DNA from 2 places in the Pseudomonas sp. I3-I5 genome. Region 2 is predicted to be linked to the other one. Evidence: riboswitches for the same ligand, from Rfam matches in the RefSeq annotation. Region 2 holds a riboswitch; the other holds the start of a gene.
The links. Region 2 has a riboswitch for cobalamin ahead of MOP87_RS10605 (CbtB domain-containing protein). Riboswitches for the same ligand answer to the same signal wherever they lie in the genome.
Positions count from the first base shown of each region.

Region 1 (11,456 bases), 1.1 Mb from region 2:
GCCCGAAACCGTGCGGGTCGAGTTCGACCCCGGTAGCACCGAACGTGCCCTGCGCAAGGCGGGCCTTAGTCTGTGGGGCAGCAATCGCCCGTCGATTCTGGGTTGGTGGCTCGTCGAGAGCGTTGACGGCACCAGCTTGGTAGGGGACGGCCAGCCCAGCGCCCAGCCGTTGCGGCGCGCGGCCCGTCACCGGGGCTTGCCGCTGCGCCTGCCTCTGGCCGATCTGCAAGAGCAATTGGTGGCCGATGCCAAGCATATCGACGCCAAGGACCCGGGGCCGCTGCGTGAAGTCTCCCAGCGCTACGGCGCCGATGCTCTGCTGGCTGTGCACGCCCAGCAGGTCGACGGCAAATGGCAAGGTAAATGGCAATTGTGGCTGGGCGGTGAGCGCGAGCAGGGCAGCGCCGAAGGAGCGGACCCGGCAGCGCTTGCCGACGCCGTGATGCTTGCGGTGAGTACGCGGCTGGCACCGCGTTACGTGACGCGACCCGGGGCCGGTGGCCAAGTGCAGATGCAGGTCCAGGGCATGAACCTGCCGCGCTACGCTGAGCTGGCCCGGGTTCTGGAGTCCTACGGCGCGCAGTTGAAGCGGGTCGACGGCGACGTGCTGACCTATTCGGTCACCGCCAGCCGCGAACAACTACGGGCTCAGCTGGCATTGGCCAAGCTCAGGGAAGTCCCGGCCGAGCAGATACCTGCGCCGCAGGTGACCCCTGGGCCAGTGGGTACGTCCCCAGACGAGCCACCAGTGTCGCCTGCGGCTGGTGCCGAACCGTTCGATGGCTTGCGCTTTGGTTGGTGAGAGGGTCGTTCATGACTGACATGCGTCGTTGGATCTGGCTGGGCGTGGCATTGATCGTCATCGCCCTGCTTTATAGCCTGCACAACATTCTCACACCTTTTCTGGTCGGCATTCTGCTGGCGTATCTGGCCGACCCGCTGGTCGATCGCCTGGAGCGCCTGGGGTTGTCACGGACCTGGGGCGTAGCGGTGGTGTTCGGGCTGTTCACGTTGCTGATGCTTGCACTGTTGCTCGTGCTCATCCCCATGCTGGCCAAGCAGTTGGTGCGCCTGTATGCGCTGGCGCCGCAAGTGCTTGACTGGCTCGAACACGTCGCCTTGCCTTGGGTGCAGGGGCGCCTGGGCCTTGCCGACGGGTTCTGGAAATTCGACAAGATCAAGGCGGCCATCGGCGCTCACATGGGGCAGACCACCGATATCGTCAGCATGCTCCTGTCCCAGGCAACGGCCTCCAGCCTGGCGTTGATGGCCTGGGTGGCCAACATGGTGCTGATCCCCGTGGTGGGGTTCTACCTGTTGCGTGACTGGGACTTGATGATGGCCAAGTTGCGCAGCTTGTTGCCGCGGCAGAGCGAGCCGAAAGTCGTCGAGCTGGCCAGCGAGTGCCACGAGGTGCTGGGTGCGTTCGTGCGTGGGCAACTGCTGGTGATGGTCGCGTTGGGCATCATCTACTCGGCAGGCTTGATGCTGGTCGGGCTTGAACTGGGGTTGTTGATCGGCATGCTGGCCGGTCTGGCGGCCATCGTCCCCTACATGGGCTTCATCATTGGCATCGGCGCGGCGCTGGTGGCAGGACTGTTTCAGTTCGGTGGCGATCTGTATCCCATGCTCGGCATCGTTGCGGTCTTCATGGTCGGTCAGGCACTCGAGGGCATGGTGCTGACACCGCTACTGGTAGGCGACCGGATCGGTTTGCACCCTGTGGCGGTGATCTTCGCCATCCTGGCCGGCGGTGAGCTGTTCGGTTTCACGGGCGTGCTGCTCGCGTTGCCGGTGGCGGCGGTCATCATGGTGCTGCTGCGCCACGTGCACGGCTTGTACAAGGAGTCGGACATGTATGCAGGGGATGCTCCAGTCCCAGTCCCCCTCGATCCCCCCGCACCCAATCAGCCGTGACAGGGCGGCAGGTGAGTCTCGGGTTGGCGCTGGGAGAGTGCAACCCATTGATTTTGCTTGGACTCTGCAGCGGCGTCATTGTGCACCCCGCTTGGCAGGTATAGACTTTGCAGATTGTCCACAAAAGGCCCCCTGCGGTCCTGTCGACCGCCCGCGAGCATGAAACCACCGATCCAGTTGCCCCTGGGTGTGCGCCTGCGCGACGACGCCACCTTCATCAACTACTATCCGGGCGCCAATGCCGCTGCGTTGGGGTATGTCGAGCGGCTTTGCGAAGCCGACGCCGGCTGGACCGAGAGCCTCATCTACCTGTGGGGCAAACAAGGCGTGGGCCGCACGCATCTGCTGCAAGCAGCCACCCATCGTTTCCAGCAACGGGGCGAGCCTGCCGTCTACCTGCCCTTGGCGCAGCTGCTCGAACGCGGTACCGGTCTTCTGGACTACCTGGCCCAGTACGAACTGGTGTGCATCGATGACCTGCACGTCATCGCCGGCAAGCCGGACTGGGAGGAGGCCATGTTCCACCTGTTCAATCGCTTGCGCGACAGTGGCCGTCGGCTGCTGCTGGCAGCATCCGCTTCCCCGCGAGAATTGCCGGTGAAGCTGCCTGACCTGAAATCCCGCCTCACCCTTGCCCTGGTGTTCCAGATGCGCGGGCTGTCCGACGAAGACAAGCTACGTGCCTTGCAATTGCGGGCATCCAGGCGCGGCCTGCACCTGACCGACGAAGTGGGTCACTTCATCCTTACCCGCGGCGCGCGCAGCATGAGTGCGCTGTTCGATCTGCTGGAACGGCTCGATCAGGCATCTCTGCAAGCCCAGCGCAAACTCACCATTCCTTTCCTCAAGGAAACCCTGGGCTGGTGACCCCCTGAAAACACGGGGCCAGAGCCATCCCACGGAAAAGTCACATCTTTTTCGATAAAATTTGCAAATGGAACTTATAGTGGGCATAGTTCCACCCCACTAAAGGATTACAGACACGGTTGTGCCCATGCTCAAGCGCTTCGCACCCCTCGTGCCACTCGCACTCGTGACCCTGCTTTTTGGCTGCGCGGCCCAAGGCCCGGTATCCCAGCCCCAGGATCACACCCCGGTCGCCGTACAGCCGGCGATCAAGGCCAAGGCCTCGTCTTCGCCAGTGTTTGGCGAACCCCAGGAAGTGGCTACTGACGATGAACTGGAGGTCTTCTCCAGCAGCAAGCCCTATCAGCTGCCAGTGCTGGCCGACAGCATTCTGGAGCGCGGCATGTCGTTGATCGGCACCCGCTATCGCTTCGGTGGTACCTCGGAGCAGTCCGGCTTCGATTGCAGCGGCTTCATCGGCTACCTGTTCCGCGAAGAGGCAGGCATGACCTTGCCGCGCTCTACCCGCGAGATGATCAACGTCGATGCGCCGAAGGTGGCACGCAACAAACTCAAGCCTGGCGATCTGCTGTTCTTCAGCACCAACGGCCGTGGTCGTGTCAGTCATGCTGGCATCTACCTGGGCGACAACCAGTTCATTCACTCCAGCAGCCGCCGTAGCGGGGGCGTACGCATCGATAGCCTCGGTGACCGTTACTGGAGCAAGACCTTCCTCGAGGCCAAACGTGCCTTGGCCATGGCGCCGACGCATATCGCGCGCAACTAATGGCAATCTGATGTGTCCTAACCACGGCGTCGCTGCTTTGCAAAAAAGCTCGACGCCGTGCGTATTTACAGAAAGCGTCTAATCTAATTTCTCAACTCTATCCCGCTGCGGCCCAGCGTTCCCATACAGGATGTTTTGGCCATGACAACGATGGCGCGCTTCGCTTTCATTTCCCTGGCAGCCTTATTGGCGGCCTGCTCCAGCCAACCTCAGGCGCCTGCCCCTGTGCGGGTTGTGCAGCCCCAGGTTACCTACAGCCAACCCAGCTTCTCGCCCACTGCCGATGACGTACTGATTCGCGCCATTGGTCTGGTTGGCACGCCCTACCGCTGGGGCGGCAATACGCCCGATTCAGGCTTCGACTGCAGTGGTCTGATCAAGTACGTCTACCGCGATGCCGCCGGCATCAGCCTGCCGCGCTCCACGCGCGAGATGATCGGCATGCGTGCGCCTACCGTGGATGTGAAATCCTTGCAGTCGGGTGATCTGGTGTTTTTCGCGACCAGTGGCGGCTCGCAGGTGAGCCATGCCGGCATTTATGTAGGGGACGGGCGCTTCGTGCATGCGCCTCGCACTGGCGGTACGGTGCGTTTGGACTATTTGTCCAACAGCTACTGGGCCAAGGCCTACCTGCAGGCCAAGCGGGTCATCCCTCAGGGGCACCTGGCACAGAACCCCTGAGACGGGTTACCGAGCTTTGCTGACGCGCCAGATGGCATTGCCCACATCGTCCGCGACCAGTACGGCCCCGCGACCCTCCAGGGCAACCCCCACCGGGCGGCCCATGGCTTGGCCGCCTTCATCCAGAAAACCGTCGAGCACGTCCATGGGCCGGCCCGACGGTTTGCCTGAGGCGTCGAAGGGTACGAATATCACCTTGTAGCCGCTGTGGGGCTTGCGGTTCCAGGACCCATGCTGGCCAATCAATGCGCCTGCTCCAAAACGAGCAGGTAGCACATCCGGCCCGGCGAAGGCCAATCCCAGTGAAGCAGTATGCGGTCCAACGGCATAGTCGGGTACCCGTGCTCGGGCGACCTTGGCGGGGTCCTGGGGCTGCACGCGCTCATCCACGTGCTGGCCATAGTAGCTGTAGGGCCACCCATAGAATCCACCCGCGTGTACCGAGGTGATGTAGTCCGGTACCAGATCGCTGCCGATTTCGTCACGCTCGTTGACCGCCGTCCACAGTGCGCCACTGTTAGGCTCCCAGGCGAGCCCGTTAGGGTTGCGCAGGCCGGTGGCGAACAGGCGGTGCTTGCCGGTGCTAGGGTCGATCTCCCAGATTGCGGCGCGACCCTGCTCCTGGTCGAGTCCGTTTTCACCCACGTTGCTGTTTGAGCCCACGGTGACGTAGAGGCGCTGCCCATCAGGGCTTGCGATGACATTCTTGGTCCAGTGGTGATTCAACGGGCCGGCTGGCAGCAGGGTAACTACTTCTGCCGGGCCGGTTACCTGGCGTGCCCCCGGCTGGTAGTGAAAACGCAGCAGCTTGTCCGTATCGGCTATGTAAAAATCATTGCCCACCAGCGCCATCCCAAAGGGCGAGTTCAGCCCGTCGGCAAAGGTATGGCGGATTTCCGCAACGCCATCCTGGTCGGCGTCGCGCAACAGGGTAATGCGATCAGGGCTGGGCACGGCAGCCCCCGCGCGTGCCATGACCCGCTTCATGGCCCATCCGCGGATACCCTTGGCGTCTTCGGGCTTGGCAGGTGCGTTGGTTTCTGCCACCAGCACGTCGCCATTGGGTAGCACGTACAGCCAGCGCGGATGGTCGAGGTCACCGGCAAAGCGCGACACCTGTAACCCGGGTGCAGCCTGAGGCATGCGCCCGGCGGGCCAGCCGACGGCTGGCGCGATGTTCACGGTGGGGAGCAGGGTCTTGGCGGGGGAGGGCAACTGCGGCGCAGGGCCGGTGCCGTCGGCCACTGTCAGGCGCGCCGTTTCGCCGCAGCCACCCAAGCCCAGGCTTACAAGAAGTGCAACAGGCAGTGCCACGCGGTTCATGGTCGACGTCCTCGGCAGGTTCTATTGATTCAGAGGCTGTGGAACGCGGCGGGTTCAGTCGCACAGGCGGCGGGGCTGACGCGGGTGGCTCGGCCATCCCTCCTGCGCCGCCAGGCGAGCCGCGTCGATTGACGCTCCGGGTGCAACCCTCTAACCTTCGCGCGTGTTTCAGGTGCCCCGCCAGCAACGTCTGGCCAGGGTGAAACTGGGAAGTCGGTGAGTGCCCACAGGGTGCGATTCCGGCGCTGCCCCCGCAACGGTAAGTGAGTGACGGCCGCGCAGGGCCACTGGGTGACCATACCCGGGAAGGCGCGCAGGTCAGGGCCAGCGGCCCGCTCACGAGCCCGGAGACCGGCCTGATACTGCCAACGGCATCACGGAGGGTGATGCGCGGTGACCACTGGCCTTGGCCAATGCCCCTGCGCGCGCTCCGTTTGCCTGCCCATTCCCTGACACGGCGCTCGATCGTGGTGTCAGCCAGCGGAGAACCTCCCATGAGCGACGCCACCGAGCGCGACGAACGCCATCTGGCACGGATGCAGCGCAAGAAAGCGGTCATCGACGAACGCATTGCCAATTCCCCCAACGAATGCGGCCTGCTGCTGGTGCTCACCGGCAATGGCAAAGGCAAGAGCAGCTCGGCCTTCGGCATGCTTGCCCGGGCCCTGGGCCACGGCATGCAGTGCGGGGTGGTGCAGTTCATCAAGGGCCGCAACAGTACCGGCGAAGAGCTGTTCTTCAGGCGCTTTCCCGAACAGGTGCGCTATCACGTGATGGGCGAGGGTTTCACCTGGGAAACTCAGGACCGCCAGCGTGACATTGCGGCGGCAGAAGCGGCATGGGCCGTCTCCACGCAACTGCTGCAGGATCCTGCGGTGCAGTTCGTGGTGCTCGACGAGCTCAACATTGCGCTCAAGCACGGCTACCTTGATCTGGACCAGGTGCTATCGGACATCCAGGCTCGCCCCCCCATGCAGCACGTCATCGTCACCGGTCGCGCGGCCAAGCCGGAAATGGTCGAGCTGGCCGACACCGTGACCGAAATGGGCATGCTCAAGCACGCCTTCCAGGCCGGTATCCGTGCCCAGAAGGGCGTCGAGCTGTGAGCCAGGCCCGCCATTGCCCCGCCGTCCTGATTGCCGCGCCGGCTTCTGGCCAAGGCAAGACCACGGTCACTGCCGCGCTGGCGCGCCTGCACCGCAATCTGGGCCGCAAGGTGCGGGTGTTCAAATGCGGGCCTGACTTTCTCGACCCCATGATTCTCGAACGCGCCAGCGGTGCCCCCGTCTGCCAGTTGGACCTGTGGATGATCGGTGCCGAGGAAAGCCGCCGGCTGCTCTGGGAGGCGGCAGGTGAAGCCGACCTGATCCTCATCGAAGGGGTGATGGGGCTGTTCGACGGCACCCCTTCGAGCGCCGACCTGGCACGTCACTTCGGCGTGCCGGTGCTGGCGGTTATCGACGGTACGGCCATGGCCCAGACCTTTGGCGCGCTGGCCCTGGGCCTGGCGCGTTATCAGCCGGATCTGCCGTTCGCCGGGGTGCTGGCCAACCGGGTGGGCAGCCTGCGTCATGCGCAACTGCTCGAAGGCAGCCTCACCGAGGGCCTGCGTTGGTATGGCGGCTTGTCCCGCGAGCGCGGCATCGAACTGCCCAGCCGTCACCTGGGGTTGGTGCAGGCCAGCGAGTTGAACGACCTGGACGCACGCCTGGACGCTGCCGCCCAGGCATTGGGCGCCAGTTGCGATGCCGCCTTGCCACCGGCGGTCACCTTCGAACCGGCCGATCCGTTACCCGCCCAGGCCACCTTGGCGGGCGTACGTATCGGTGTGGCCCGCGACGAAGCCTTTGCCTTCCTCTATGGCGCTAACCTGGACCTGTTGCGCCGTCTAGGCGCACAGGTGCAGTTCTTCTCCCCCCTGCATGACGTCGAATTGCCCCCAGTGGACAGCCTGTACCTGCCCGGCGGTTACCCCGAGCTGCACCATCATGCCTTGGCGCGCAACACCTCGATGTGCCAGGCCATCCGCGCCCATCATGCCCAGGGCAAGCCGTTGCTCGCCGAATGCGGCGGCATGCTGTATCTGCTCGACGCACTGACCGACGTGGCCGGGGACAGGGTCGAGTTGCTTGGGTTGCTGCCGGGGGAGGCGACCATGCAAAAGCGCCTGGCGGCCCTGGCTCTGCAGGCGGTCGAACTGCCCGAGGGCATACTGCGCGGCCATACCTACCACCACTCCTTGACCAGCACCGCGCTCGAGCCGCTGGCACGTGGGTTGAGCCCCAACGGTGGGCGCGGCAACGAAGCGGTCTATCGCCTGGGCCGCCTGACCGCGTCCTACGTGCACTTCTACTTCCCCTCCAACCCGGAGGCAGCCGCAGCGCTGCTCTGCCCATGAACGAACATGCGTTCAGCGACCAGGAGCGTGCCGCGGTCTACCGCGCCATCGGCGAGCGGCGCGACATGCGCCATTTCGCTCAAGGGGAGGTGGCGCCGCAGGTCATGACACGGTTACTCAGCGCAGCCCACCAGGCACCGAGCGTGGGCTTGATGCAGCCATGGCGGTTCATCCGCATCACCGAGCGGGCCCTGCGTGGGCGCATCCAGGCCCTGGTGGAGGCCGAACGGGCGTTGACTGCACAAGCGCTGGGCGAGCGCTCGGACGAATTCATGAAGCTCAAGGTAGAGGGCATCAACGATTGCGCCGAACTATGGGTCGCCGCCTTGATGGACAACCGTGAGCCTCACATTTTCGGGCGCCGCACCCTGCCTGAAATGGACCTGGCCTCGCTCGCCTGCGCGATCCAGAACCTGTGGCTGGCCGCCCGTGCCGAAGGGCTGGGCATGGGCTGGGTATCGCTGTTCGATCCCCAGGCGCTGGCAGCGTTGCTTGGCATGCCCAGCGGCGCCAAACCCGTGGCCGTGCTGTGCCTGGGGCCGGTGGCGGCATTCTATCCTGCGCCCATGCTGGTCATGCAGAGCTGGACCGAAGAACGACCGTTGCACGAGATGCTGTTTGAAAACCGGTGGGGAGAAGGCGTATGAGCGTGGCGTTGCTGAGCGTGGCCGGTGTGGCCCTGGATGCGTTGCTCGGTGAGCCGCGGCGGCGCCACCCGCTGGTCGCTTTCGGCAACATGGCCAGCAGCCTGGAGCGGCGCTTCAATGCCGGCGGGCGCGGTTGGCGCAGTCATGGCGTGAGCGCCTGGTTCCTGGCCGTGGTGCCGCTGACCTTGCTGGCCCTCATGCTCTCCTGGCTGCCGGTGATCGGCTGGCTGGTCGATGTGCTGGCGCTGTACTGCGCCCTGGGGCTGCGTAGCCTGGGCGAACATGTGCTGCCGGTGGCCACGGCCTTGCGCCAGGGCGATCTGGAAGAAGCACGGCGGCGAGTGGGGTATCTGGTCAGCCGTGAAACCCGTGAGCTGGACGAGACGGCGGTGGCGCGGGCGGCCACCGAGTCGGTGCTGGAAAACGGCAGCGATGCCGTGTTCGCCGCCTTGTTCTGGTTTGCCGTGGCCGGGGCGCCAGGGGTGGTGCTTTATCGACTGAGCAACACCCTCGATGCCATGTGGGGCTATCGAAACGAACGCTTCGAGCGCTTCGGCTGGTGCGCGGCGCGCATCGATGACGTACTCAATTATGTGCCGGCGCGCCTGGTCGCACTCACCTACGCAGTGCTGGGCAAAACCCGCCTGGCGCTGGCCTGCTGGCGCCGCCAGGGGCCGCTATGGGACAGCCCCAATGCTGGCCCGGTCATGGCGGCCGGGGCAGGGGCGCTGGGTGTCGAGTTGGGCGGGCCCGCGGTGTACCACGGCCAACTGCACGACCGCCCGCGCCTGGGCGACGGCCCTGCGGCCAGCCCCGATGCCATCGAGGGCGGCTGGACACTGGTGCAGCGTGGGGTATGGCTGTGGCTGTTGGTGTTGTGTCTGGGAGCTTACCTGAATGCTTGAACATGGAGGCCGGCTGCTGCGTGCGGTTCGGCAATATGGCATCGCCCGCGAGCAGTGGCTGGACCTGTCCAGTGGCATTGCGCCCTGGTCCTTCCCGATACCGCCGATCCCTATCGAAGCCTGGGCACGCCTGCCGGAAACAGACGATGGCCTTGAGCAGGCGGCGTGCAGCTACTACGGCGCCACGCGACTGCTGCCCGTGGCGGGCTCACAGGCTGCCATCCAGGCCCTGCCGCTGTTACGCAGCCCGAGCCGAGTCGGAGTGCTGACACCCTGTTATGCCGAGCACCCCTATGCCTGGCAGCGGACTGGGCACACGTTGCTTGAGCTGGATGAGCACCAGGTCGACGACGCGATCGACAACCTCGACGTGCTGGTCTTGGTCAATCCGAACAACCCCACCGGCCGCGTCGTGCCTGCGCCCACACTGCTGGGGTGGCATCAGCGCCTGGCAGCACGCGGCGGCTGGCTGGTGGTCGATGAAGCCTTCATGGACAACAGCCCCGCAAACACTGTGATCAAACGTGCCGAATGCCCGGGTTTGATAGTGCTGCGCTCGTTCGGCAAGTTCTTCGGCCTGGCCGGTGTGCGCCTGGGCTTCGTGGCCGCAGAGCACAGCGTGCTGCAGCGCCTGGCCGAATTGCTCGGCCCGTGGACCATCAACGGCCCCAGCCGGGTGCTGGCCCAGGCCAGCCTGACCGACCTGGCCACGCAGCAGCTGCAGCGCCAGCGCTGTGCAGGCGCCAGCGAACGCCTGGCGGCTTTGCTGTCCCATGCAGGGCTGGCGCCCGCCGGCGGCTGTGACCTGTTCCAGTACGTGCGGTGCGAGCATGCCGCCCGGTTGCACGATCACCTCGCACGACACGGGGTGCTGGTGCGCCTGTTCGAGCAGCCGGCGGCCCTGCGTTTCGGGTTACCGCCCAGCCAGGCGGACGAACGACGATTGGCCCAAGCCCTCAGTGCCTACCGCAAGGACCTTACATGACGACCCTGATGGTGCAAGGCACCACCTCCGACGCCGGCAAGAGCACCCTGGTGACTGCCCTGTGCCGCTGGCTGCTGCGCCAGGGCATCGGCGTGGTGCCGTTCAAGCCGCAGAACATGGCCCTCAACAGCGCCGTGACCGCCGACGGCGGCGAGATCGGCCGGGCCCAGGCGGTGCAGGCCCAAGCCTGTCGCCTGGCGCCGCACACCGACATGAACCCGGTGCTGCTCAAACCCAACAGCGACACCGGCGCCCAGGTGATCATCCATGGCCGTGCGGTGACCAGCATGAACGCGGTTGCCTACCATGATTACAAGGCCATCGCCATGCAGGCCGTGCTGGCCTCGCACCAGCGCCTGAGCCAGGGCTGGCCGGTGGTCATGGTGGAGGGCGCAGGGTCGCCGGCCGAGATCAACCTGCGGGCTGGCGACATTGCCAACATGGGGTTTGCCGAGGCTGTGGACTGCCCGGTGATTCTAGTCGCCGACATCAACCGCGGGGGTGTGTTCGCCCACCTGGTCGGTACCCTCGAACTGCTGTCGCCCAGCGAGCAGGCGCGCGTCAAAGGGTTCGTCATCAACCGCTTCAGGGGCGACATCGCCCTGTTGCAACCCGGGCTCGACTGGCTGGAGCAGCGCACCGGCAAACCCGTGCTCGGCGTGCTGCCGTACGTCACCGACCTGCACCTTGAAGCCGAGGACGGCATCGACCGGCGCCAGGGCGAAAAGCAGCAGCGTGTGCTCAAGGTGATCGTGCCTGTGCTGCCACGTATCAGCAACCACACCGACTTCGACCCGCTGCGCCTGCACCCGCAGGTCGACCTGCAGTTCATCGGCCCCGGTCAACCGGTGCCGCCAGCGGACCTGATCATCCTGCCAGGCTCCAAGAGTGTCCGTGGCGACCTGGCGCAACTGCGTGCGCGCGGCTGGGACAAGGCCATCGAACGCCATCTGCGCTATGGCGGCAA
Region 1 is NZ_CP093940.1:3,445,943-3,457,398, reverse strand. It holds gene MOP87_RS15385 (DUF2066 domain-containing protein) at 1-802, shown strand, start outside; gene MOP87_RS15380 (AI-2E family transporter) at 814-1,917, shown strand; gene hda (DnaA regulatory inactivator Hda) at 2,077-2,784, shown strand; gene MOP87_RS15370 (NlpC/P60 family protein) at 2,912-3,550, shown strand; gene MOP87_RS15365 (C40 family peptidase) at 3,692-4,231, shown strand; gene MOP87_RS15360 (sorbosone dehydrogenase family protein) at 4,238-5,554, opposite strand; cobalamin riboswitch at 5,708-5,929, shown strand; gene cobO (cob(I)yrinic acid a,c-diamide adenosyltransferase) at 6,049-6,660, shown strand; gene MOP87_RS15350 (cobyrinate a,c-diamide synthase) at 6,657-7,952, shown strand; gene bluB (5,6-dimethylbenzimidazole synthase) at 7,943-8,599, shown strand; gene cbiB (adenosylcobinamide-phosphate synthase CbiB) at 8,596-9,504, shown strand; gene cobD (threonine-phosphate decarboxylase CobD) at 9,497-10,489, shown strand; gene MOP87_RS15330 (cobyric acid synthase) at 10,486-11,456, shown strand, end outside.
Region 1: linked by a shared signal. The riboswitch ahead of cobO (cob(I)yrinic acid a,c-diamide adenosyltransferase) and the one ahead of MOP87_RS10605 (CbtB domain-containing protein) in region 2 are both predicted to bind cobalamin.

Region 2 (11,456 bases):
CTCCTGAACATTGACATGAGGGTTGAGCGCTGCCAGCCGTAACGCCGAGGCCCGCACATAAGGGTAAGTCTGGCTGCCGTACAGCACACGCGTCGACACGCCGATACGCGACAGGCTTGACCACAGGTGGGACGGATAGGTACTGAAGATGTCCACTTCGCGGCTTGGGCGACACTTGAGCAGCACGCCGCCCTCGCCTTCGGCGATCGCATGCGACACATAGGCCTGCAATGCCGCGTCGCTCCAGCCTTTGAAGATGCCCCGCCCTTGCAGGGAAATCATGGCTGAGTGGCGGTCGGGCCAGGTGCTGCGCCTGCCGGCCGTTTTGCGCGCCAGCGCATGGTGCCGGTTCAGCCCGAAGCAGGCGGCCAGCTTCATCGAAAACAGCATGCGCCTACTGAAAATCACCGGGTCGAGCAGCACAGCGCGCTCGAACAACTGCGGCTCACTGGCCAGCAACAACCCGGTGAGCACCCCGCCGAAGCTGTGGCCGATGGCAAGGCGGGGTACGTCTGCGTACTCAGCCACATGCGCGCTGAAAGCTTCAGCCGCCAGCGCTGCCGTGCGGTTCCAGCCACGGAACGGGCCTGCGTGGTCACTGTCTCCGTGCCCCTGAACGTCGCTGAGCCAGAGATCGAAGTGTTGCCCCAGTTGCATCAGCAGCGGTTGGTAGGCGAGCGAGCAAAACCCGTTGCCGTGCAGAAAGTGCAGCAGGGGCCGCCCTGTAGGCTCGCTGCGCCAGCCGCGCAGGGTGAACCCTTCGCTACAATCGTGGGACCACGGTGTCAGTTGCATGGTGGGCGCTGCCTTCTGCCTCAAGGGTGGAACGTAGATTCTACAAACAGCAGCGGGTAGAGCGAAACGACCAGCAGTGCAGCCATCAGGACATTGAACAGCATCAGCCAGCGTGGGTTTTGCAGCAGGCCACGAAGGGCACTGCCGAACATGACCCACACACCGACGCTGGGCAAGTTCACCAAGGCAAACACGGCGGCGATGACCACCACGTTGGCAACGTAGCCTTGCGCTGGGGTGTAGGTCGTTATCGCACCTATGGCCATCACCCAAGCCTTTGGGTTGACCCATTGGAAGGCAGCCGCGGCCCAAAAGCCAATCGGCTTTGGCTCTGCCGTAGAGGCGGTGCCAACCGGCCCTGAGGTGGCAATTTTCCAGGCCAGGTACAGCAGATAGGCCGCTCCGGCATAGCGCAACACGGTATAGAGCGCAGGCCAGGCCTTGAAGACCTCTCCCAGACCCAAGCCGACGGCAAGGACCATGACCATGAACCCGACGCTGACGCCCAGCGCGTGTGGCACCGAGCGGCGCACACCGAAATTCACGCCCGAAGCCAACAGCATGGTGTTGTTGGGCCCGGGGGTGATGGAAGAAACGAAAGCGAACAGCACGAAGGCGATCAAGAGGTCGAGCGAGGCGAACATGACGGGTATTCCACTGGGTTCAGGAAAGGGTTCACACTAGCCCATAGCCCTTTGCCCCCTAGCAGTACAGATATAGAGAATTTTGCAGATACACATAGCTGTATCACTCGCAGCCGACAAAGGATAAGCGCTCGATGAGTCTTGTAATTCGCCCTGCCCTACGCACCGATGCCCAACAAATTCTGGACTTCATTACCGAATTGGCCGAGTACGAACGCGCCCGAGAAGAGGTACTGGCCACTACCCAGGACATCGAGCGCAGCCTGTTCGACGCCGACAGCACCGTTCATTGCCTGATGGCCGAACGTGAAGGCCGTGCGATTGGTTTTGCCATCTACTTCTACAATTACTCGACCTGGCTCGGGCGCAATGGCATCTACCTGGAAGACCTTTACATCTCGCCCAACGACCGTGGCGATGGCGCCGGGCGCCAGTTGCTCAGGTACATTGCCAAGCAGGCGGTTGCCAAAGGCTGCGGTCGCCTTGAATGGAGTGTGCTGGATTGGAACGAGCCGGCCATCGGGTTCTATGACGCACTGGGGGCGCAACCGCAAACGGAGTGGCTGCGTTATCGGCTCGATGGCGAGCGGCTGATTGCCTTCGCCCAGCAATGATCGAGCGTAGCCTGTGCATTTGACGCAACGCGGGCCGCGTGCTTTTCTATCGCATTGCGTCAGGTGCCCCTAGAGGGTGAAACGGGAAATCGGTGCGTCGCAGGCTTGCCTTATAGGCCTGGACTATTCCGGTGCTGCCCCCGCAACGGTAAGCGAGTGAGGCGTCTTTACCACTGTGCCAGCAGATACGGCATGGGAAGGTGACGCTGCCCAGGAGATACCCTCCTCCTCGCAAGCCCGGAGACCGGCCTGACGTTCATCAACACCCCGCGGTGGGCGGGCGCTGTCGCATTCCTGCGGGTATCGCCCGCAGCTGCCGCGCCTGCCCGTCGCCTACACGCAGAGGAAGGCGCCAATGCCCGTCACTACCCGCCCGCACGTTAGCAGCATCGTTGCATCCGTATCCCTCAGTCAACGCATTGTCTTGGCTGCAAGCGCCGGCCTGCTGGGCCTGTGCCTGGTTTACTTTGCCGGCTTCTCGCACATCGAAGCCGTTCATAATGCTGCGCATGACACCCGTCACAGCGCCGCCTTCCCCTGTCACTGAGTTGCCGCCCATGATCACGCACATCGCCCGTACGGCGGGCTTTAGCGGACTGCTGGCGGCACTGTTGCTGACCGTACTGCAAAGTTTGTGGGTCAGCCCGTTGATCCTGCAAGCGGAGACATACGAGGCGTCGGCGACGGCACATTCGCATGCCCAAGGTACCGAGGCCGCCCATGAGCACAGTGACGAGGCCTGGTCGCCTGAAGAGGGCTGGCAGCGCACGCTCTCGACCACCGGCGGCAACCTGGTGGTGGCAGTGGGGTTCGCCTTGATACTGGCTGGCTTGTACAGCCTGCGCCAACCGCGCACCACGGCCAGCGGTGCTGCCTGGGGCCTTGCTGGTTTCGCCGTGTTCTGTCTGGCGCCCACGCTCGGATTGCCGCCGGAGCTCCCGGGAACCGCGGCGGCGGACCTGGCGCAGCGACAGGTTTGGTGGGCTGGCGCTGCGGGTGCCACGGCCGTAGGCCTCGCACTGCTGGTGTTCGCCCGCCATTGGGCATTGAAGGTGTTGGGCGTCATTGTCCTGGTGTTGCCGCACGTCATAGGCGCCCCTCAGCCTGAAGTGCACCAGAGTTTGGCTCCAGCAGCCCTGGAGACCCAGTTCCAGGTGGCGTCCTGGCTTACCAATGCAGCATTCTGGCTCGCCCTTGGCCTGATCAGCGCAGGCCTGTATCGTCGCTTCAGCCGCTCGGTGTGAAGCCGTTCTATGCAGGGTTTGGCTGCCGTGGTGGTTGCCCGATGGACAGGTTGTTGACCTTGCTCGAACAAGGCCTCGCTCAGCGGGGCCTGGACGCTGCGTACCTCCACGGTATCGCCAGCATCGATCTCAAGGCGCACGAGCCGGGGCTGCATGCATTGGCAAGCCATCTGGCGCTGCCTCTGTTGTTCTACCCTGCACCGCACTTGAATCGCTTCGAAGCGCATCTGAGCCACCGCTCAGCCGTCGCTTTTGCGCACAGCGGGTGCTGGGGCGTGGCAGAGAGTGCAGCACTGGCAATGGCCGACCAGTACAATGGCGAAACGAAGCTTCTGATCACGCGTCAAACCCTGGGCCCTGCGACCCTCGCCATCGCTCATTGATCCCGCTCACCCTTGTCAATCATTCAGGAATACCATGACGGTTTATTTCATCGGCGCCGGCCCCGGCGACCCCGAGCTGATCACGGTCAAGGGGCAGCGCCTGATTCGCACCTGCCCTGTCATCATTTATGCCGGTTCCCTGGTCCCTCTTGCCGTTCTGGAAGGTCACTGCGCCGACACCCTGATCAACAGCGCAGAACTGCATCTTGAGCAGATCATCGACGCCATTGCGTGCGCCCATGCCCAGGGCAAGGATGTCGCACGCGTGCACAGCGGTGATCCGAGTCTTTATGGCGCTATCGGTGAGCAGATCCGCCACCTACAGCGTCTTGGCATCGATTATCAGATTGTGCCGGGCGTCACCGCCGTGGCTGCGAGCGCCGCGTTGCTGGGGTGCGAACTGACCTTGCCCGACGTCGCTCAGAGCGTGATCCTTACCCGCTTCGCAGACAGCTCGCCCATGCCAGCCGGCGAGCAGCTGGAGGCGCTTGCGCGTCATGCCACGACGCTAGCCATTCACCTGGGGGTCAAGCACCTGGCACGCATCGTTGAGCAGCTGCGGCCTCACTACGGTGGCGACTGCCCCATTGCCGTGGTTTACCGCGCCACCTGGCCGGACCAGGACTGGGTGCGAGGCACACTGGACGACATCGTCGAGCGCGCCGCCCTCAAAGGTTATCGCCGCACCGCGTTGATTGTGGTGGGCCGAGTGCTGGGTGACACGCCGTTCGCCGAATCGGCCCTTTACCGTGCCGGACATGCGCACCTGTACCGCGCCTAGCTTGCGAGCCAGTTCCAGCCCGGAGCACACTGCCTCCAGACCCTCCCGACAGGAACCACGCCTATGCTGGAATTACGCCCCAACTGCGAGTGTTGCGATGCCGACCTGCCCGGTGACAGCCTCGATGCCTTCATCTGCTCCTTCGAATGCACGTTTTGCCGAGGGTGTGCGCAGGGACGCTTGAATGGTCGATGCCCCAACTGCCAGGGCGTTCTTTCGATTCGTCCCGCGCGCGTGGGCAAATCGTTGGCTGAACACCCTGCATCTTCACTGCGCGTAAACAAAGTACACACTGCCTGTACCTGATGATACGGTTCGGCAGCCAACGCGAGGCCACAAGCTGCTGAACCGCCCGCCTTTTTGTAGGATTTTTCATCGGCTCCTTCAAGGTTATTCAACACTTCTATACTCGGCATTATCAAAGTTCGGTAATGGTCGTATCTTGCTGCGCTTCTGACTAACCCGCTTACAGAAGTATTCCTGAGTGTCCCAGGAAGCGGACCATATCTGAACAGGAGTTTTCCCAATGACCAATGTGCTGATCGTGGATGACCACCCCGTCGTCCGTATGTCCCTGCGCATGCTGCTCGAACATGAACGTTTCAATGTCGTTGCAGAAGTGGGCAATGGCAGTGAAGTCGCGCAAATGGCACGCGAGCTCAAACCGGACGTGGTGATTCTCGACATCGGTTTGCCTGGGCTGGACGGAATGGAAGTTATCAAGCGCCTACAATCACTCGATCAGGTGCCCAAGATCATGGTGCTCACTGGCCAGGCGACCGACTTGTATGTACGCCGCTGTCTGGACGCAGGCATCGGCGCATTCGTGACCAAGGATGAAGATCACGACGCCTTGCTGTTCGCGCTCAAGGCCCTGGTAAAAGGCTATTCGACGTTCCCGCAGATGTCGGTCAACAGCAATTCGCTCGAAAGCGAGCCCATGCGCCTGGCGAGCCTTTCCAACCGCGAAATGGAGGTTCTCAGGCGTCTGGCCCGTGGAGAAAGCAACAAGAACATCGGCAGTAGCATGAACCTCAGCGCCAAGACCATCAGCACCTACCGTGGCCGGATCATGGATAAGCTCAAGACCGAGTCGCTGGTGGAAATGGTGGACCTGGCCAAGCGCAACCACGTCTACTGATGAGCGGTGCATGACGATTAAACGTTTGCTGGCCAGTACCCTCCTGCTGATGGTACTGGCAGGGCCTGTCGCGCAGTCGCTGGCGAGCGAGACGCGCAGTTTGCTGGCCCGTTCGGTGAGCGCCACGCAGCCCTTGAATCTGCAAACGGCCGAGCGCCAGTGGCTGGACGCTCGCAAGCGCCTGGTGCTGGGCACCTCACGGCCGGACTATCCACCATTTGATATCAACGTAAGTCCCAGTGACTACGAAGGTCTAACAGCGGATTACGTCGGCATCATCGCTGAGTTGTTGGGTATAGCCGTCGAAGTAAAGCGTTTCGATAGCCGTTATCAGGCCATTGAGGCGCTGCATGAAGGACGTGTGGACGTACTGGGCAGCTCCAACAGCTTTGAGGCTGCAGACGCTGGGTTGAGCCTGAGTACATCGTATGCCGATGACCTGCCAGTGATCGTCACGCGCGAAGGCCAGCGTCTTGCACCGGCCCACGATCTTGCAGGGCTGCGTCTGGCCATGGTTGACCATTATCTACCCGCCAATCGTGCCCGCGCCCTTTACCCGGCAGCGCAGCTGGTTTTGTATCGCTCCACCCAGGCTGGCCTTGCCGCTGTGGCTATGGGCGAAGCCGATGCCTACCTGGGCGATGCAATCAGCACAGACTATCTGATCGGCAAGACCTTCAGAGGTGCCCTGCGGATCGATCACTTCTCACCCATCGTCCCAGAAGCGTTTGCCTTTGCAGTGGCACGCGATAACGATGCGCTGCGTCAACTGCTCGACAAGGCACTGCGCCGGATTGGGGAAAGCGAGCGCCTGGCCATCCTCAAGCGCTGGAGCAACAGCAATACCAGTCTTTTGTTGCAGCGCCACCTGAGTGTACTGACAGATGAGGAGCAAGCCTGGATCAAGGCTCACCCGGTGGTAGACGTGTTGATCAATCCGGCCTTGGCACCCTTGACGTTCTACGATGATCAGCAGCGACCCAGTGGCATAACCCTGGACCTGCTTAAACAAATTACCCTAAGGACCGGGCTGCATTTTCATACCAGGCAAGCCGAGTCTGCCCAGTCCATGATCGACCGTCTGGGCCAGCGCGACGCACTGATGATCGGCGCATTGGGTTACGGCGCTGAACGGTCCAAACAAGTGCGCTACACACGGCCCTACCTGATCAGCCCGCGCGTGCTCGTTACCCGCGTCGATAACCCTTCGCAAGCCGGCATCAAGCGCTTTGAACCGCAACGAATCGCATTTATTCGCAATTCTCCGCAACGCGCCATGCTCCAGCAGCGCTACCCCCGGGCGCGGCTTGTCGAAGTCGACAACCCGCTGGACCTGATGGAGGCGGTTGTCAATCGCAGCGCTGATGCCGCGTTGAGTAGCCATATCAACGCGGCCTATTACATCAGTCACGTCTTCAAGAACCGCCTTCAGATCGCGAGCATCCTTGACGAAGACCCAGCCGTTGCGGCGTTTGCCGTCGCGGCCGATCAACCCCAACTGCAATCGATCCTGGACAAAGCATTGCTGAGTATAGCGCCCGAAGAACTTGAGCAACTGATCAATCGCTGGAGGACGAGCACCGTGGTCAGCGACAGCCCATGGCGCAACTACCGAGAACTGGCGCTCCAGGTGCTGGTGATTGCCGCGTTGCTGATCGCAGGTGTCGTCTTCTGGAACAGCTACCTGCGCAAACTGATCCAGAAGCGGGTCGAAGCCGAGCGCGCCCTGCAGACACAACTGGCGCTGAGCCGAGGCTTGCTGGAGCAACTTCGCCATGCCAAGGATGAAGCCGAGCAGGCCAGCCTCATGAAAAGCACGTTCCTGGCCACCATGAGCCATGAGATACGCACCCCCATGAACGCCGTGCTCGGCTTGTTGGAACTGGCGCTCGAGGACAGTCGCGCCGGTCGATGCGATACCCACATGCTCGAGACAGCCCATGAGTCGGCACTGGGGCTGCTAGGGTTGATAGGCGATATTCTCGATATTTCCAGGATCGAGTCAGGCCACATCAGTTTGCAGCCGATCCCCACCGACCTGGTGGACCTGGTGCGCGCTACCCTTCGCGTGTTCGAAGGCAATGCGAGGTTCAAGGGCCTTGAGCTCGCCTGTGACCTACCCACCGAACCGGTCTGGGTCCAGGTAGATGCTGCGCGCCTGAAGCAGGTGCTGTCGAACCTGATCAGCAATGCGATCAAGTTCACCGACCGTGGTGAAGTCCACACCGCGATGCGCACCTCGGTACAGGGCGAACTCCAGCGCGTCGAGCTCTGTGTGCGCGATTCGGGTATCGGCATAAGCCCTGCGGACCAGGCACGCCTGTTCAATGCATTCGTACAGGTCGACGGGCCCCGTGCGCGCCAGGGCACTGGGCTGGGCCTGGTCATCAGCCGTGCCCTGGCCGAGCTCATGGGCGGTACGCTGACACTGCAGAGTGTGGAGGGAGTGGGTACCAGGGTCCAGATCCTCATGGCCCTGCCCCAGTGTACGCCCCAGATCATTTCTGACGGGCAGGACCCAACCACGGGCCTTGATGCTTGCCCGTTGCACATCCTGGTCGTGGACGACTACCCGGCCAATCTGCTGTTGCTTGAACGTCAGTTGCGCGCCTTGGGCCATCAGGTGACCCAGGCGCAGAACGGCGAAATCGCGTTGCAGCTGTGGCGAGAAACGCGCTTTGACGTGGTGATCACCGACTGCAGCATGCCTGTGATGGACGGTCATGAGCTGGCCTGCTGTATCCGTGCTCAAGAGCGCCAGCAAGGACTGTCGCCCGCGACGATTCTGGGGGTAACCGCCAATGCCCAGGCCGAAGAGCGGGAGCGATGCCTGGCGAGCGGGATGGATGACTGCCTGTTCAAGCCTATCGGCCTGCATGGCCTCAAGGCACACCTGCCGCAGGCGGCTCGCAAGCCACCAGCAGCCCCTGCACCTGCCCGGCCCGGCGGCTTGAACCTGGCCGAGCTGCGTCACTTGACCCGCGACGACGACGATTTGATCAGGCATCTGATCGAGCAATTGTCGCAAAGCGTGGCCGAAGACCTTTCAACGCTGCGCACCCTGGATGGGCAGCCTCCGGACGGGACGCTCAAGGCATTGGTTCACCGCATCAAGGGTGGGGCCAAGATGCTTAAGGTACGTCACTTGGTCGCCGACTGCGAAGCACTCGAGCAGGCGCTTGTAGCAGGTGATCCTGTAGACAACTTGTGTCGGGTACTCCAGGACACCCTGCAAACACTGCACAAAGACCTGATCGCTACCTTGGAAGCCATGCCCAGACCATCAGAGCCGAATTGAGTCACTCGCACCAGGTGCGCGTGAAACCTCAGGAGCTTTCTCGCACCATCAGCTCAAACCCCAGGTCCTGCCGGGCTGGCGTCACGGCTTTGCCATCGAGCAGCGTCAACAACGCCTGGGCGGCGACACGTCCCACCGCAGCCCTTGGCGTGCGAATGGAAGTAAGCCTGGGCACCATGTGCGCCGAAGCCGGCAGATCGTTGAAGCCGACCATGGCCACCTGCTGCGGGACACGGATGCCCTGGCGCAGCGCTTGAAGCACCGCGCCTTGGGCAAGGTCATCGTTGCAAAAGAAGATGCCATCCACCTCGGGGGCTTGCCTGATCAGGCGGCTGAACAACTCCCCTCCCAGTGCGATCGAGGACGGGGCCGGGGTCAGGACCTCCCGCTCGGGCGCGTGCAATCCAGCTTCGGCCAGCGCTAGCCGAAAGCCCTCAGCCCGCTGCATGACCCGGGGATCCAGCTGTGCTGCAATAAATCCAGGCCGGGTGCAACCGCGTTCGATCAGGTGTTGGGCTGCGGCCCGGCCAGCCTGGTGTTGGGAAAAGCCTACCGCCAACGCGTCGGCCTCCCCGTCCAGTTCCATCATGTGCACGCAGGGTACGCCACTGGCCGCGAGCATCTGACGCGAAGCGTCGGTGCGTTCGAAACCGGTCAGCAGCATGCCACAAGGCTGATAGGCCAGGTAATTGCGAATGAGGTTTTCTTCCTCGGCGGTATCGTAGTGGTAGTTGCCGATCAGCACCTCCAGCCCTCGTGGGCGCATCACATCATGGATGGCTTCCAGTGTGTCGATGAACAACTGATTGGACAGCGACGGTATGAGCACCACGACCGAGTGGCTGCGGGCAGATGCCAACGCGCGGGCGGCGGGATTGGCCACATAGCCAAGGGCGGTGGCCGCAGCCACAACCTTGGCCGCGAGTTCAGGGGCCACGGTACTGACGCCGCGCAAGGCCCGGGATGCAGTGATGGGGGAAACCCCGGACAGTCTGGCGACTTCAGCCAGGGTGGGACGACCAGTTGTGCGCGAACCAATGCGGGCCATAATGTTGTAATTTTACTACTTGCAAGGACTGGGAACGGCCTCTAAGGTAGCGCTGTCTCAGGACGTAGGCAACGGCTGTTTGCCGGTTGCTCTCAGGTGATTGCCGCACGGCGTCCATACTGCGTAAGCACAAGATCAATAAACATTGGGGAGACCGCGCTGCCCGAGCCTAAGACAGCGCTGTCCCACCCAGCAGGAGGTACAGATGAATTCTCCACTGCCCGCCATCGTGGTCATGGGTGTGGCCGGGTGCGGCAAGAGCTGCATTGCGTCTGCCATCGCCGCCTACAGCGGCGGACACCTGATCGAAGGTGACGCGTTCCACCCGCAGGCCAATATCGACAAGATGAGCGCCGGTATTCCCTTGGATGACGATGACCGTGCCGGTTGGCTGGTACGCCTGGGCCAGGAGATGCAAGCGACGAGTGAGGCCGGCATGCGGCCGATTCTTACCTGTTCCGCACTCAAGCGCAGCTACCGCGACACATTGCGCTGCGCGATGCCTGGGCTGATGTTCGTCTTTCTTGAGCTCACCCCTGCCCAAGCTGAGCAACGGGTTCTGGCGCGACCAGGGCATTTCATGCCGGCCAGCCTCATCCAGAGCCAGTTCGCCGCCCTTGAGCCGCCCTACGATGAACCGCTCACCCTGACGCTGGACGCCACTCAGCCAATCGTTGCGCTTGCCGAGGCGGTCGACGGCTGGCTCAAGCGCTGCGCCGAGCACAGTGTTGCGCAGACTGCCTGAGTCTGCTCGCATTTCGGACCGTCAAGACAGCGCTGTCTTAGCCCATTCATGCAATGACTTACCCAACAAGCTACGCCAAAAACAACGATAAGACCGAGGCCTATACACCATGTTCGGACTGGCTACTGATACTTTCCTGCTCCTCGACGCGCTGGTTACCATCGTCGGGCTGATCCTGCTTATCACTCATTTCAAGGTGCACCCCTTCGTTGCCCTCACCCTGGCTGCCGGCTTCCTCGGCCTGACCTCTGGTATGCCGGTAGCCAAGGTCATGAAGTCGTTCCAGGACGGTTTCGGAGGCGTGCTCGGGTTCGTCGGCATCGTGCTCGCACTGGGTACGATGCTGGGCAAGCTGATGGCCGATTCCGGCGGGGCCGATCAGATCGCTCAGACCCTCATTCGGGCCTTTGGCAAGAAGAACGTGCACTGGGCCATGATGTTTGCTGCCTTTCTGGTGGGCATCCCGCTGTTCTTCGAGATTGGCTTCGTCCTGCTCATCCCACTGGTCTTCATCGTCGCGCGGCGCTCCGGAGTGTCGCTGATCAAGATCGGCATCCCCTTGCTGGCAGGTCTGTCCGTCGTGCACGGCCTGGTACCGCCGCACCCGGGGCCGTTGCTGGCCATCGGCATCTTCCATGCCGACATCGGCAAGACCATCTTCTACGGCCTGATCGTGGCCCTGCCCACGGCCATTATCGCCGGCCCACTGTTCGGCAACTTCATCTCGCGCTATATCCCTGGGCACCCTTCACAGGAGCTGATG
Region 2 is NZ_CP093940.1:2,352,303-2,363,758, forward strand. It holds gene MOP87_RS10590 (alpha/beta hydrolase) at 1-795, opposite strand, end outside; gene MOP87_RS10595 (LysE family translocator) at 816-1,439, opposite strand; gene MOP87_RS10600 (GNAT family N-acetyltransferase) at 1,574-2,053, shown strand; cobalamin riboswitch at 2,098-2,321, shown strand; gene MOP87_RS10605 (CbtB domain-containing protein) at 2,409-2,600, shown strand; gene MOP87_RS10610 (CbtA family protein) at 2,611-3,297, shown strand; gene MOP87_RS10615 (cobalamin biosynthesis protein) at 3,294-3,680, shown strand; gene cobM (precorrin-4 C(11)-methyltransferase) at 3,715-4,461, shown strand; gene MOP87_RS10625 (DUF1272 domain-containing protein) at 4,525-4,767, shown strand; gene MOP87_RS10630 (response regulator transcription factor) at 4,988-5,602, shown strand; gene MOP87_RS10635 (transporter substrate-binding domain-containing protein) at 5,619-8,900, shown strand; gene MOP87_RS10640 (LacI family DNA-binding transcriptional regulator) at 8,929-9,948, opposite strand; gene MOP87_RS10645 (gluconokinase) at 10,154-10,693, shown strand; gene MOP87_RS10650 (GntP family permease) at 10,803-11,456, shown strand, end outside.